DNA from 2 places in the Paenibacillus allorhizoplanae genome. Region 1 is predicted to be linked to the other one. Evidence: a T-box and tRNA genes for the amino acid it is inferred to sense, from the RefSeq annotation. Region 1 holds a T-box; the other holds one or more tRNA genes.

Region 1 (7,528 bases):
GTAACGGATGACTTTGATAAGTTTGAAATTTTGTCCATGTCAGCACCAGACAACCGGAATATGGTATTGTTTCCTGAGAAAATTAATGGTAATTATGTCCGTCTGGAGCGTCCTTTCCCGGTTTACAGCCGTGGGAAAGATCAATTTGATATTTGGCTTTCGCAGTCGCCTGATCTCAAATACTGGGGAGACACGGACCTCGTCCTAGGTGTTGAGCATGTGCCTTATGCGAATGACAAAATTGGTCCTGCCGCACCACCAATTCGTACGTCCAAGGGATGGTTAACGACGATCCATGCCGTTGATATCGATGCAAACCGTGGTAAAAATGGTTGGGAGCCAACGTGGAAAAAACGTTATACAGCAGGCATTATGCTGCTTGATTTGGATAACCCGAAGAAGGTTATCGGACTTTATAAGGAGCCATTACTAGCGCCAGAAGTTAGCTATGAAACTGATGGAGGCTTCCGTAATGATGTCATTTTCCCAGGCGGTATGATTCTAGAAGATGATGGTGAAGTGAAAATCTACTATGGGGCAGCGGATACCGTTGAATGTTTGGCAACTGCACATGTGGATGATTTGGTGAAGTTATGTTTGGAAGGAAATAAATAGCGCCTGTTGACTTTTGCTGATGAAGATGTAAGAATAAGTTAACTGAATGTTCGATTAAATTCATTGACGAGAAAGAGTATAAGGAGCCCTTGTTCCACAGAGAGTTGGCATACGCTGAGAGCCAATGTTCAAGACTTCATAGAAAATCCTCTCCGAGAAGGAAAGCTGAAGTAGGTAAGTAAGCTGACCCGGGTTCCAGCCGTTACTAAGGATGCGTATGATGGTACGTAGTTAGAGGCGTCGTAGGATTATGGTAGTCATAATCTATACGGAACTAGGGTGGTATCGCGAGATGAAATCTCGTCCCTTATGGGACGGGATTTTTTGTGTTTTCAATGAACCTTTTCGTCAAGGAACGAACGTGAAGTTGGACGAAATGAGAGGATGAGACCCATGAGAAAAGTGGATGTGAAAGAGAAGGCAAGAACGCGAGAACTCCGTGTTCTAGAACAGTGGAAACAGAATGACACATTTCGAAAATCGATTGAAAATAGAGAGGGAAAACCCAACTTTGTTTTTTATGAAGGTCCCCCAACAGCGAATGGCGAGCCGCATATCGGGCACGTGCTGGGACGAGTAATCAAAGATTTCATCGGTCGCTACAAAACGATGTCAGGCTTCCGTGTCATACGCAAAGCAGGTTGGGATACACATGGGCTTCCTGTTGAGCTTGGCGTAGAGAAAAAGCTTGGTATTTCTGGCAAACAGGAAATCGAATCCTATGGGGTCGCCAAATTCGTGGAGGCGTGTAAGAGCAGCGTTTTCGAATATGAGAAGCAGTGGCGTGAAATGACCGAAGCGATCGCTTACTGGACGGATATGGAGAACCCTTATGTCACACTAACCAATGATTATATCGAAAGTGTTTGGCACATTTTATCCACGATTCATGCGAAAGGGCATCTGTACAAAGGTCATCGCGTAAGCCCGTACTGCCCGGATTGTCAAACGACACTTAGCTCACATGAAGTTGCCCAAGGTTATGAAGATGTGAAAGATTTGAGTGCCACTGTGAAATTCACAAGCAAGATCGCAGATGAACATTTTCTTGCATGGACGACTACACCATGGACGTTGCCTGCCAATGTCGCTTTAGCTGTAAATAAAGATGTCGATTATGTCAAAGTTAAACAGCATGGCGAAGTCTACATTGTAGCAAGCAACCTTGTCGATAGCGTTATGAAAGGGGAGTATGAGCTCCTATCCACGCATAAAGGTTCTGAATTTGTGGGAACTCCTTACGTGGCACCGTTTAATTATTTACAAGTAACGAAAGGACATACCGTCGTAGACGCGGACTATGTTAGCGACACTAGTGGGACGGGGATTGTCCATATTGCGCCAGCTCATGGGGAAGACGATTACCGAACAGTACGCCAGCATGAATTGGATTTCGTGAATGTTGTTGATGCGAGAGGTCGTTACTTCGATCAAATCTCCGATTTTGCCGGTCGTTTTGTTAAGGATTGTGATATCGATATCGTTAAAAACTTAGCTGAGCGTGGTCTGTTGTTTACCAAGGAGCGATATGAGCATAGCTATCCATTCTGCTGGCGTTGTAAATCGCCGCTTCTCTATTACGCGACGGAGAGTTGGTTCATCCAAACAACGGCTATTAAAGATCAGTTGATCGCAAACAACAGTAAAATCACTTGGTATCCTTCCCACCTGAGAGAAGGCCGATTTGGTAAATTCTTAGAAGAACTCGTTGATTGGAATATCAGCAGGAATCGCTATTGGGGAACGCCACTCAATGTATGGATCTGCGAAGGCTGCAACACAGAATATGCACCACACAGCCATAAGGATCTTCGTGATAAATCAATAGATCCGATCGAGGAAAGCCTTGAGCTGCATAAGCCTTACGTGGATCAAGTAAAGCTGCGCTGCGCTTGCGGCGGTACTATGCATAGAACCTCGGAAGTCATTGACGTCTGGTTCGATAGCGGCTCCATGCCATTTGCCCAGTATCATCAGCCATTTGAACACAAGGAACTGTTCCAAGAGCAGTACCCCGCGGATATGATCTGCGAGGGGATTGATCAGACGCGCGGCTGGTTTTTCAGCTTGTTGGCGGTTTCTACCCTATATAATGGGCAAATCCCTTATAAATCTGTAGTCTCAACTGGGCATGTTCTGGATGAAAATGGCCAAAAAATGTCAAAGAGCAAGGGTAACGGGATTGATCCTTGGGAAATCATTAACGAATTTGGCACCGATGCATTCCGATGGGCATTGTTATCCGACAGCGCACCTTGGAGCAGTAAGAGGTTCTCTAAGCAAATTGTCGCCGAGGCAAAATCCAAAGTCATTGACACGATCAATAACACACATGCCTTCTATGCGTTGTATGCACAAATTGATCAGTATCACCCAGCTGATTATCCGCAAATAAACTCCGTAAATGTGTTGGATCGATGGATTTTATCTCGATTAAACAGCACCTTGCACAATGTAGTAAAAGGATTAGAAATCAACGATTTCTTGAATCCCGCGAAACAAATGGAAGCTTTCGTAGATGAACTTAGCAATTGGTATATCAGACGTTCACGAGATCGGTTCTGGGGAAGCGAATGGATCGAAGATAAAATTGCAGCTTATCAAACCTTACGTCATGTTCTGCTAACACTATCACAAATGATTGCTCCTTATACGCCATTCCTTGCAGATGATTTATATGCGAATTTGGGAGGCAAGGGAAGTGTACATCTGACCGATTATCCGACAATGGATGAAACGTTACACGATGTATCGTTAGAGAAAAAGATGGAAACCGTGAGGCAAATCGTGGAATTAGCTCGCAATATACGGAATGAAACAGGGATCAAAACACGGATGCCGCTGTCGGAGTTATACGTTTCGTTTGACAGTGCGTGTAACATTGGAGGATTCGAAGACATCATCCAAGATGAGATCAATGTGAAATCGATCCAAATCGTATCTAGCGATGTCAGCTTCGTTCGGTTCACTTTTAAGTTAAACTTGAAAGCAGCTGGCAAGAAGTTCGGGAAATTAGTGGGACCCGTGCAAGCCCAGTTGAAGCAGTTATCTGCTCTAGAAGCTAAAGCAGTCATAGAGAACGGCTTCCTGGATATGAAGATCGATGAGGAAGTCCTGCACATTCGGCTAGAGGATTTACTTATCGAGAAACAAGCGAATGAAGGATACGCTTCGGCTTCAGAATACCAAATGACCGTTGCCTTAAACACAACTATGACGGAAGAGTTAGAACAGGAAGGCATGGTTAGAGAGGTTATTCGAGCTATTCAAGATTATCGTAAAAAAATAGGGCTCCCGATCGAAAAACGCGTCGATCTTGTTCTAGATGTAGACGCACCATTACAAACTGCATTAGTACGGTTTGACCATGTTCTACAAGAACATGTGTTACTGAAGAGTGTTCGGTATGCTTCAGAGCCCAATATGGAGACCGTTTCGTATGGAGAGAGCAAGTTCAGTTTGCTAATCGTGTAAAAAGAAAGTAAGAGTAAGGCAGGACGCCAGCGGCGCCTGCTTTATTCTTGTTTACGACTCTTATAGAACTGTGGCGTCATACCCATTTTGATTTTAAATAATCGACTGAAATAGCGCTGATCCTCATAACCGATCATTTCTGCTATTTCCGCACAGCTTAGAAGGGAATGGCGTAACAAGTCGCAGGCACGATTCATTCTTTGAAGAAGAATATATTCATAAGGGGAGACTCCCAAGATTTCAGTAAAGACGGTCCGATAATGACTGATACTCAGATGTTCCATGTCAGCCAGTTGCTGTAGTGTTAATTGAGAATGAAAATGTTCGTGGATGTATTGTAAAGATTTTTCCATTCGATTGCGATGGGTAGACAAAGGTGATTTGGATTGCTGTACTTTACGTCCGATTAGTGCCAGCAATGAAATTAGGTTGGGGATCGCATCCAATTGTAAAAAGGAGTCCCTATGTGAAAATGTTTGAAATATCATCTGAAATTTCTCGACGACATGATCGATACTGGGGGCTTGCAGAATCAACCCCGTTGATAATCCACATGATTTCAACACTTCTGCTGCCGCATTTCCAGAAAAATGCACCCATACATACACCAATTCGGTATGCTCAACACGTTCAAAGTAGAACGGAATATGAGGTGTGAAAATGATACATTCTCCTGGTGTCATGATCGCTGAAACTTTTCCAGCTTGTACGCTAATACTCCCTTTCACCATATACAATAAGAAATAATCATTTCGAACAGAATTGGCCACATAGTGTTTTTGCATAACCTGGCAACCGGCACAGTTTACAATGAGATAGGTATCCGTAACGGCGTAATCATTGTCATTATCTTGAATGTTACGATAATAAGCTTGTTGCTTCACAACTTCACTCCCGTTGATTTGTCCACATTTGTAGTTGGAATCTTACTCCCTAGAAAGCAGTGTAAGGTATATGATGAATTATATCAATCACACATTTGAAGAGAGAAGGGTTTCTTTTGAAAAGGCAAATTGTCAACATTATTAACTTTATTCGTGCTGTTGAGCCGAGGCCGGGCAAAGATATTAATTTAGTTAAACCTGTGCAGGAACAAATTAAGCTACTCAAGAAACATGAGCTGAAAGGAACCTTTTTATTTCAATATGATGCCTTGATTAACCCCGTATTTACAGCACTGTTCGATGGTGTAAACACGGATCACATAGAGCTTGGGCTATGGCTAGAAGTAGTTGAACCGCTCGTTACAAAAGCAGGAATCCCTTGGAAAGGTCGTTATGCGTGGGATTGGCATGCACATTGCGGGTTTACTGTTGGATATACACGGGAACAGCGTGAGCGAATGATAGATATCCTAATGAATGACTTTTATTCGTTATTTCATCGTTACCCTAAGTCCATTGGTTCATGGACACTTGATGCCCACACGATCCATTATTTGGCTGAAAAATATGACATTGACGCCTTATGTATTTGTAAGGATCAGTGGGGAACAGATGGATATAATTTGTGGGGAGGCTATTATAATCAAGGATATTATCCTAGTCGTAACAACTATTTCAGTCCAGCACAAACCTCCGAACAACAGATTAACATTCCAATCCTGCGTATGCTGGGTTCCGATCCAATTCACCAATACGATGTTGGCTTGAACCTAGAAACGGGTGCCCCTGCTCATCAGCCTGTCATCACGCTTGAGCCCGTCTATCATGAACTGGGTGGTGGCGTAAACGCATGGACAGACTGGTATTTGAAAGAAAATTTCAGTGGAAACTGTCTTTCGTTCGGATACACACAGGTTGGACAAGAAAACAGTTTTGGGTGGGAGAAGATGAGTCAAGGGTTGAACTATCAGTTTGAACAGCTGGAAAAGCTACAAGAAGAAGGCAAACTTGAGGTAGAAACACTTGGCGAAACCGGATGCTGGTTTAAGGAAACTTACCAAGAAACGCCAGCTTCTGTTGTTGCTGCCTTTACAGATTTCATGGGAGAAGGGCACACATCAGTCTGGTACAACAGCAAATATTATCGTATCAACGTTTACACGGAGAACAATCGGTTCTGGATTAGGGATATGCACCTCTTCAGTGAAAATTACCATGAGCGATACTTGGATGAGGTTTGTACAGGCAACCAACTTCAGTTTAATAATTTGCCCATTATGGATGGTTATCGGTGGAGTGGCAATCAAATCCGCGCGGGAATATATCCGTATTACATCATTGATGGACAACTTGTGCCGCTAACTTTCGAAGAGATAGATTATCAGGAAGAAGAGGGCCATGCCATTCTTACATATAAAGGTACGGTCTTTGGAGTCATCACGATGACACTAGCTGAGGATTCAATGACAATCACGATCGAAATGAACGCAGATCAAGTTGTGTGGATCACCAAGTATGATACGAATGCGCAAAGCTTGCCACAAATCATTTCTGCAACGGAAAGCAAATTGCAAATGGTTTATGACCAATTTGAATATACTGCTTTTGAAGTGTTAGAGGGATCACTCGATGCTAGCTATTCGCTGCGAGCGAAGAACAACCAGATTATATTATCGTTTCGCGGTAAGTAAGTCACATTTCCACTTCCCCTACAATATGATGGGTCTAGACATATACTCAATTGAGGTGAGCGAATGGCAGTCGTAAAAGCTAGAAAGCAGGATATCGACATGTTGGCAAGGTTACTTCGAGCTGAAGCTGAGACCGAAGGCGAAACGGGTATGCTGCTTGTTGGAAATGTTGGCATTAATCGAATAAGAGCGAATTGCTCTGATTTTAAAAATCTCCGAACAATTCCCCAAATGATTAACCAACCACATGCGTTTGAAGCGTTGCAGCACGGGTTGTACTATCAAAACGCTAGAGAAAGAGAGCGGCGCTTAGCACAAAGAGCTGTAAATGGGGAGCGGGTTTGGCCAGGTAAATTTTCACTCTGGTATTTTCGACCGGGAACGTTCGACAATCCTGGACCATGTCCAGATACCTGGTATAATCAGCCGAAAGCTGGCCGTTACAAGAAGCACTGTTTCTATGAGCCGACCGCCAAAGAGTGTCAAAATGTCTACAATACGTTTTAATTGGTTGAATAGAATCGTTTAGACATGAAGAAAGAGCTGCCACTGGACAGCTCTTTTTCTTTTACTTATTTAACTGCTTTTTATTGTGCTCCGCGAGATAACCTGGATTATCATAAGCACCACCAGGATCAATATCGGTCACACCTTCCCAAATATTCGCCACATCAACCTGATCCGGGTGTTCAAAAATAAGGAGACCTGAAGGCAGCCTTCTTTCGCCATATCGGCTGGATGGATGCGTGATGAGATCGTTCCCGACGACCATTTCAGAGGATGCACCTCCGTCTAAGAACCCGGCATTAACACAACCTTCTTTCAGTAGAAGGTCTTGAACATCTTTTAAAGAAGCACCAATAC
Region 2 (7,528 bases), on a different contig from region 1:
CTACATTCGCGATAAAGCGAAAGGTCATGGCAAAGAGAACTTGATTGAAGGTTCCGTGAAACCAGGACAAAAAGTCATCGTTATCGAAGACTTGATTTCCACAGGAGGAAGCTCGCTGAAAGCAGCTGTTGCCGTGAAAGATGCGGGAGCTGAAGCACTTGGTGTACTAGCCATTTTCTCTTATCAGCTGGATAAAGCAACAGACGCATTCGCGGCGGCAGAAATGCCACTTCATACACTTTCTAATTACTCAACCTTGCTTGAAGTAGCATTGGAAAAAGGGAAGATCCAGCAAAATGATATGGAGTTACTGCGTTCTTGGAGAGTTAATCCATCCGCATACGGCGTATAAGAGGTTACTTCAGTGAGGAAAATTGACGAACTGTGTTGAATTCCTCTATACTAGAGTGGTCTTGCAACAGACTATCAAGATTTTGCGAATACCAAGCAGGTTACCGTACGTTCGGCGCCTCACTTGTGTGCAGATCTTGAAATTGACTTACAAGTAGAAGAAGCTCTACCTTTTCGCAAAGGTGAGCTTCTTTTTTTCATTCCGCGGATTGTTTCGTCAACAATTGAATGAACGCTTGTAAGGGTTGTGACATCCATTTTTTCGGATGAAGCACTAGCTGTAAGTCCATGGAAAGTTGGTTATGCGTAAAAGGAAGCTGTGCAAGCTTTCCGATTGCCAGCTCATTCGCTACTGTGATCCGAGGTAACAAAGCGATGCCTAAGCCGCTCATGACACACTGTTTGATGGCTTCAACATTGCCTAACTCGAAACCGATTTGTAAGGCGACGGCATTGTCTTTAAGTAATCTTTCAAATTTCCCTCGATAGATACAGCCTTCTTCAGTGACAATAAATTCCGTGTTACCCAGGTCAGCAAGTTGAATATCCGATTGTTGAGTTAATGGATGATCTAAGGGTGCAACGAAGACGAGTTGTTCTTCTCGGACACTTGTACAAGCGAGCGTGGGATCAGCCGGATATTGATCTAAAAGAAGGCCAATATCATAATCTCCTTCTTTGACCTTGGAGAGAATAGAAGCTTCACTATCAGGAAATAGCTGAATATTTAAACCTGGATACAGCTGTTTAAGCTTATGCAAAAATGGGGGCAGATAATAGGCTGCTAATGAGTTAATGGTCCCGATGGTCAACGTTCCACTAACTTGATGGGCTATCATTTCCTTAGATTGGTCATAAAGTTCCAACAATTGTTGCGCTATTACTAGTAAGCTTTCTCCAGGTGGAGTTAGGCGTAACTGTCGGCCATACCTTTCGAATAAGGGGACACCATATTCACGTTCTAACTTTTGAATTTGCATGGTAATGCTCGATTGGGCATACCCTAATTCTTCAGCAGCACGCGTGAAGCTTTTCCTACGGGCAACCTCCCGCAAAGTGCGGAAATACGTCAGATCCATGAATAGCCTCGCTTCATTATCAATATTTTTGATGAGTTCTATCATTTATTATAGCTAACTGTGATGAAGAGTTCCATGCTAAAGTAAATGTACAAACAAACGAGGCAGGGAGATGGTTATTGTGCTAAAAGAAAAAGACCTACAGGGGTTATATGTACCCATTGTCACACCTTTTGATGAAGAGTTTGAAGTGGATGCTGCATCCTTTTATAATCAGGCTTATAACTTATTTCAAGATGAAATAGATGGATTGGTTGTCAATGGGACAACGGGAGAATCACCAACGATCACGAAAGACGAGCTTGGCGTGTTGTTTGCTACAGCTCAAGCAGCTCGCGACGCTGCTCACGTTGATGTGCCTTTAATCGTTGGAACAGGTACGAACGATACGCGTTCAACCGTTCGCAAAACAGCAGAAGCAGGCAAACTTGGTGCAGAAGCTGCATTAGTTGTAGTTCCCTATTACAACAGGCCGAGTCAGCAGGGGATTATTGAACATTTTCGTCAAGTAGCGGGAGTTGGTGTACCGGTGATCTTGTATGATGTGCCGCATCGCACAGGGGTAACGCTTGAGCTGGATACGGTGCGAACCATCCTAGATATCGACGGAGTCATCGGGATGAAAGACAGTACGCCTAACACTGGGCTGGTCACAGAATTGACTAGACTGGGCTCTAAACCTGTTCTGTGTGGTGAGGACACTTTGCTCTATGCAGCTTTGCAATCTGGCGCCAAAGGGGTTATGAGTGCCTCAGCTAATGTGGAGACGGAGAGGTTTGTTTCTTTTATCCGCAGCTTCGTTAACGGGGCACAGGAGGAGAGTCGAAGAGAGTTCGAAGAGCTCCTTCCGCTTATTCGTCTCCTATTTCAAGAGCCGAATCCAGCTCCTATTAAATGGCTGCTTCACCAACAAGGCGTCATCGGTTCAGGCGCTTTACGATTGCCACTATTGCCGGTGACAGAGGGATTACAAGCGAGACTAGCGGTTTATTTGTAAAATGTAAGGAGCGATTGCGTAATGAATCGAACGAGAGTGTATACAGGCTCACCTTGGGAGCCTGTGGTCGGCTATTGCAGAGCCATTCGTGTAGGTGATCGAATCGAGGTGGCTGGGACGACAGCCATGAAAGACGGCGAGGTTGTTGGTGTAGGTAATGCGTACGAGCAAGCCCGGTTCATCCTTCAAACGATTGAGCAGGCGCTCCAAGAGCTCGGCGCACAGCTTTCTGATGTGGTGCGAACGCGGATGTTCGTGACGGATATTTCTTTATGGGAAGAGTTCGGTAAAGCGCATGGCGAGTATTTCCGTGATGTGCAGCCCGTTGCGACGATGGTCGAAGTGAAAGCGCTGATTGACCCCCGATTGCTGATTGAGATAGAGGTAGAAGCGATTGTGTTCCAGGGCGAGTAGAGAGTGGCAGTGTGTGATCAATGAATGGTGAGTAGAGTAGATTAGAGTCAGTCTGTAGCGAAAGCGGATAGATGAATTTCTTCCATCTAAATGAAGTGGAGCTTCAGATATACCCCTTGTTACCCAAACGATCAACAAAAAAGCGCCACAACTCACTATGTCGCGAACTTGATTTCGCGAGTAGGGAGGCGTAGCGCTTTTTATTTTACAAGTGTCGACTAACCAACACGTTTGCCCAAAATGATCAGATCGCGCTCAACGCCATCTAGCTCAGCGACGCCAGGCAAATGCGCCCAATTCGTGAATCCGAATTTGCGGAAAAGCTGTAGGCTGGGCTCATTATGCCCAAATATAAAACCTAACAAAGACTTGATCCCTAGCTTGGGACTAGCTTCAAGGGCTTGTTCCATCAAATATCGACCGATCCCTTGGCCCCGATAGGTTTCATCCACGTAAATACTTACCTCGGCCGTTGCGTTATAAGCGGGACGCCCATAGAAGGACTGAAAACTCAGCCAACCACAAATGCCGTTCTCATTTTCAAGCACCCAAAGTGGGCGGAAATCAGCAGAGTGTTCGTGAAACCAGCGCTCCCGGGAAGCTGTTGAGACGGGTTCTGTGTCGGCAGTAACCATTCGTCCTGCAATCGTGGAATTGTAGATACGAACGATTTCTGCTAAATCTTCCAATTGTGCATCACGCATGTGTAATTGATTCCCCATAGAAGTTACTCCTTTTACTCTACCTTAGTTAGATTCTGTTGTAGTTGCAGCCAATGCAGCTAGCTTCAGCCAGTAACGACTAATCGTCTCTGTCCCATTGTCCCAATTCATCAAATGGAAATGCTCATTCGGTGCATGAAGATTCTCCCCTGGCAGACCAAAGCCCATAAGCACCACAGGTGCGTCTAAGACGCGACCTAACACTTCGACAATCGGAATCGATCCTCCGCTACGTGTGTACACAGGCCACTCATTAAAAGTTTCTTCATAGGCTTCAGCCGCCGCTACCATAACGGGCTCATCAATAGGTGTAATGAAGGGATTCCCTCGCAATTGGCGATCTAACGTAACTGACACGCCAGGAAGAGGTTGAGCATGAATATGGGCTTCGACCAGATCCATGATTTCCTCAGGGACCTGCGCTGCGACGAGGCGACATGCAATTTTGGCAGTAGCGCGATTTGGAATGATGGGTTTAATTCCCTCGCCCTGGAAGCCGCCACTGACTGACGTGATTTCAAGCGTAGGACGGGATGTCGTTTGTTCGTAAAAGGAGAATCCTTTCTCCCCATAAAGCTCTGTGACGTTCAAATTCGTGCGAACCTTGTTTTCATCCGGCTCCACTTTCTTGAAGGCTTCGCGTTCTTTGTCCGAAAGTTCGATAACACGGTCGTAGAACCCTTGTACGGTTACACGGCCATTCTCGTCATGAAAGGAGCTTAATAGCTTAGTCATTGCGTGAATCGGGTTCTGTACCGCACCGCCGAATAGACCAGAATGCAGATCACTATTCGCGCCATCGATTGTGATTTCGAATCCCGCTAAGCCGCGAAGTCCATACATAAGTGCTGGTTTACCAGGACCGTGCATCTGCGTGTCGGAGAGTACGATGGAATCAGCTTGCAATTTAGCTGCATGCTCTTCAACAAAGGCAGGGAGATTCTTACTAGCAATTTCCTCTTCACCCTCGATGCAGAATTTAACATTAACCGGAAGCGAGCCCTGTGTCTGTAGAAAAGCTTCAACGACCTTCACATAAAGCAACAGTTGGCCTTTGTCATCCGTACTTCCACGACCGAACAACTTATTATCACGGATTACGGGTTCAAAAGGAGGCGTTTCCCACAACTCTAATGGCTCGGCAGGTTGTACATCATAATGTCCATAAATAAGCACTGTCGGTTTGCCAGGAGCATGTAACCAATCCGCGTAAACCACTGGGTGGCCTTTCGTTGGCATAATTTCAATGTTTTCAAGTCCAGCCTTTTGTAAAGATTGAGCCGTCCACTCGGCGCATTTCTGCATATCCGGTTGATGCTGGGCAACTGCACTTATACTTGGGATCCGCAAAAAAGCCATGAGTTCCTCTATGTGTTTTTCCCTATGCGTTTGTAAGTAACTTTTGATTGATTCGATCATGGATGTTTTCTCCTTTTTTCTCACTGCCAAATTGTCTACATCACTTAACTTCCCCAAAAACAGGGAAAATCCTGCTATGCTTGTAAACCGTCACATTTTATTTGTCATATGGTCAAATAGAACGACTTTTCCTATAATTGAGATCGTCTTTGGACAATACTGCTAATAAGAGATCCTTTATATGGATAAGCTAAATGTAACGATCTGACTACAATGGAGGGATACGCATGAACTGGATATATTGGGCGAAATTATACGATTCGAAGTTTCAAGCAGGTGTTTTAGCGAAACGTATGGAAGAAGATTGGTGGATCTATGGGTATGAGTGCCCGCAGGAAGTTGAGGTTTATAAGTCGAAGAAAGGACGCTTTGGCGTCAGATACAATACATAAACGAATTAATTATGCATAAAATTAACGCTTGACTAAGCCATCTCCGTTGGTGTATATTTATTTTTGTCGCTGTTGAGCGGCATACATGACGCGGGGTGGAGCAGCTCGGTAGCTCGTCGGGCTCATAACCCGAAGGCCGCAGGTTCAAATCCTGCCCCCGCAACCAAATTTCATTAGGGCCTATAGCTCAGTTGGTTAGAGCGGTCGGCTCATAACCGATTGGTCGGGGGTTCGAGTCCCTCTGGGCCCATAGTACGGAAACCCTTTGTATATAAGGGTTTTTATTTATTTTAGCGACGAAAACAAGCCTCTCGTTCTCATCAATGCTGATGGGAATGAGGGGCTTGTGTGCGTTTATGCACGCTAGTGCGCACAGTGCTGTAATAATTATTGTTTCAGCTTTTTAAGCATGGTCATCCAGATTCTCAACCCAGTCACCCAGAGCGTCACAGCTGAGCCAAACCCGATAAACGTAGACATCGCAACAAGAGATACATCGCCGATCGTGGCGTTAATGGGTAAAAATAACGAAATAATGCCTAGCATACACATTACAATACCCGTACTAAAATAGAATTTTTCTTGAAACAATGATGCTAAAGGAAAAAAATGAATGCCAACTATGATTGCCATGACAGGGAAAAAGACTTCAAAATGATGGAGTGTATTACAAATGACGCTTGCAAGAAAGATTGCAACACCTTCCTTTCTACGCTGTTACGAAAAGAGTTAATACTTTGTTAATAATCCATTTAGATGGATTCAATAAGCGTATACTAAAATAACTAGTAAGGAAACGTTTCCCGCAAATTGTTTTAAAAAAGGAGAAAGAGAAATGAAACTTAGCAAAAAATCAATTACAGTACTTTCATTTACAGTAGGAGCCTGTTTATTCGTATCTACGGCATTCGCTGATGCGCTGCTTGGCTCCGGTTATGACAGGTTGAAGGATTCAGTCAAAAATACGGCGTCTGTGATGGAAAATGGTCTTAACAACTATACGGTCGAGACGATGTATACATTGAAAGATAATAATCAAATTTTACTACAATCGTCCAATTTCATGAAAATGGATACAGTAAATCAAGTCAAAGAGGATAACGAAGTAACGAAAAACGCCAAAGGTGAAACGACTTCCAGATATTCCTATGCCGACAAGACTCAAACGATTGACAAAAACGAATTGGACAATACATATTATGTATTTGATCATTCGGCGGAAGTGAACCAAAACCGTAAAGGTCCAGCCGATTTCCATAACCCTTTTAAAGAAAAGGGAGCCACGGAGGTTGAGAAAATCGTTGACGCTGTCGTTGGTTCTTTGAAAGACTATGTACAAGTTGAGGAAGGAGCAAATGGAGGTAAAGTGTTCTCGGGCAGTTTGTCAGAGTCACAAGTGCCGGCCATTGTGAATGCAGTCTCCTCCTTCGGTATCAAGCAAATGCTGGATAATGAAAGAGATTTACCAGCTATAGAGAGCGATATTTTCGTGAAAAAGGTAGTAGGTACGGCAAATGAGAGTAAAGATGGGTATCTAGAAAATCTGACGGGTGAGATCACGCTGTCAGGAAAAGATAAAAATGGGGTTCAGCATGACTTAAACCTCAATGTTATGTTGAAGCTGTCTGAGATTGGCAGTACGAAGATTACTAAGCCTGATCTAACTACAGCCAAGGTTGAGAAGGTTAGTCGTTCTGGTGGATTCAGCTCTAAATATGTGGGAACCTATCAAAACGATATTATTATGGACAAAGACGGTAAGTTCGTGAAGATCGGTGACCGAACAGTTAAAATCACAAGTGTAGATGGCGACAAAGTAACAGGTACGTATTCCGAAACCGTAAAACCTGGTTTTGAGAGCGAGTATCCAAGCAAGGATGTATTTAATTTCGAATACAATCTGTCGACATCCCCAACGTTTACTTATACAGATTCGAAGGGTGAACAGAAGCAAGGGATGATTCATCCAAGCATGGCAGGTAAGATTTATTTTGAAATGAATCTAGAGATAAGCGATAAAAATGCTTACAAACAAAGTAACAGCATGAAGCCTTTCTATGATGGAGAATTTAATCGCGTATTTGAATAGAAATGATTCTCAGGAGGCTGCGGATAGCGGCTTCCTGAGATTTTTTAGGGAGATGATGAATTGAC

Evidence for each region. A T-box is a leader RNA that pairs with one kind of tRNA and senses whether it is charged. The one in region 1 lies ahead of ileS (isoleucine--tRNA ligase), so its partner is inferred to be a tRNA-Ile.
Region 2: it encodes a tRNA-Ile, which carries the amino acid that the T-box ahead of ileS (isoleucine--tRNA ligase) is inferred to sense. The anticodon was not compared.

The regions. Positions count from the first base shown of each region.
Region 1 covers NZ_CAKMMW010000029.1:91,710-99,237, reverse strand. Annotated here, with positions in the region: gene L6I86_RS31085 (glycoside hydrolase family 130 protein) at 1-615, shown strand, start outside; T-box leader at 670-926, shown strand; gene ileS (isoleucine--tRNA ligase) at 1,009-4,089, shown strand; gene L6I86_RS31075 (AraC family transcriptional regulator) at 4,131-4,973, opposite strand; gene L6I86_RS31070 (hypothetical protein) at 5,090-6,664, shown strand; gene L6I86_RS31065 (cell wall hydrolase) at 6,728-7,171, shown strand; gene L6I86_RS31060 (phosphodiester glycosidase family protein) at 7,233-7,528, opposite strand, start outside.
Region 2 covers NZ_CAKMMW010000006.1:138,685-146,212, forward strand. Annotated here, with positions in the region: gene pyrE (orotate phosphoribosyltransferase) at 1-352, shown strand, start outside; gene L6I86_RS12790 (LysR family transcriptional regulator) at 549-1,475, opposite strand; gene dapA (4-hydroxy-tetrahydrodipicolinate synthase) at 1,543-2,427, shown strand; gene L6I86_RS12800 (RidA family protein) at 2,449-2,841, shown strand; gene L6I86_RS12805 (GNAT family N-acetyltransferase) at 3,060-3,563, opposite strand; gene L6I86_RS12810 (dipeptidase) at 3,588-4,982, opposite strand; gene L6I86_RS12815 (hypothetical protein) at 5,210-5,374, shown strand; tRNA gene L6I86_RS12820 (tRNA-Met) at 5,464-5,540, shown strand; tRNA gene L6I86_RS12825 (tRNA-Ile) at 5,551-5,624, shown strand; gene L6I86_RS35900 (DUF7010 family protein) at 5,762-6,067, opposite strand; gene L6I86_RS12835 (hypothetical protein) at 6,210-7,463, shown strand; gene L6I86_RS12840 (ABC transporter ATP-binding protein) at 7,524-7,528, shown strand, end outside.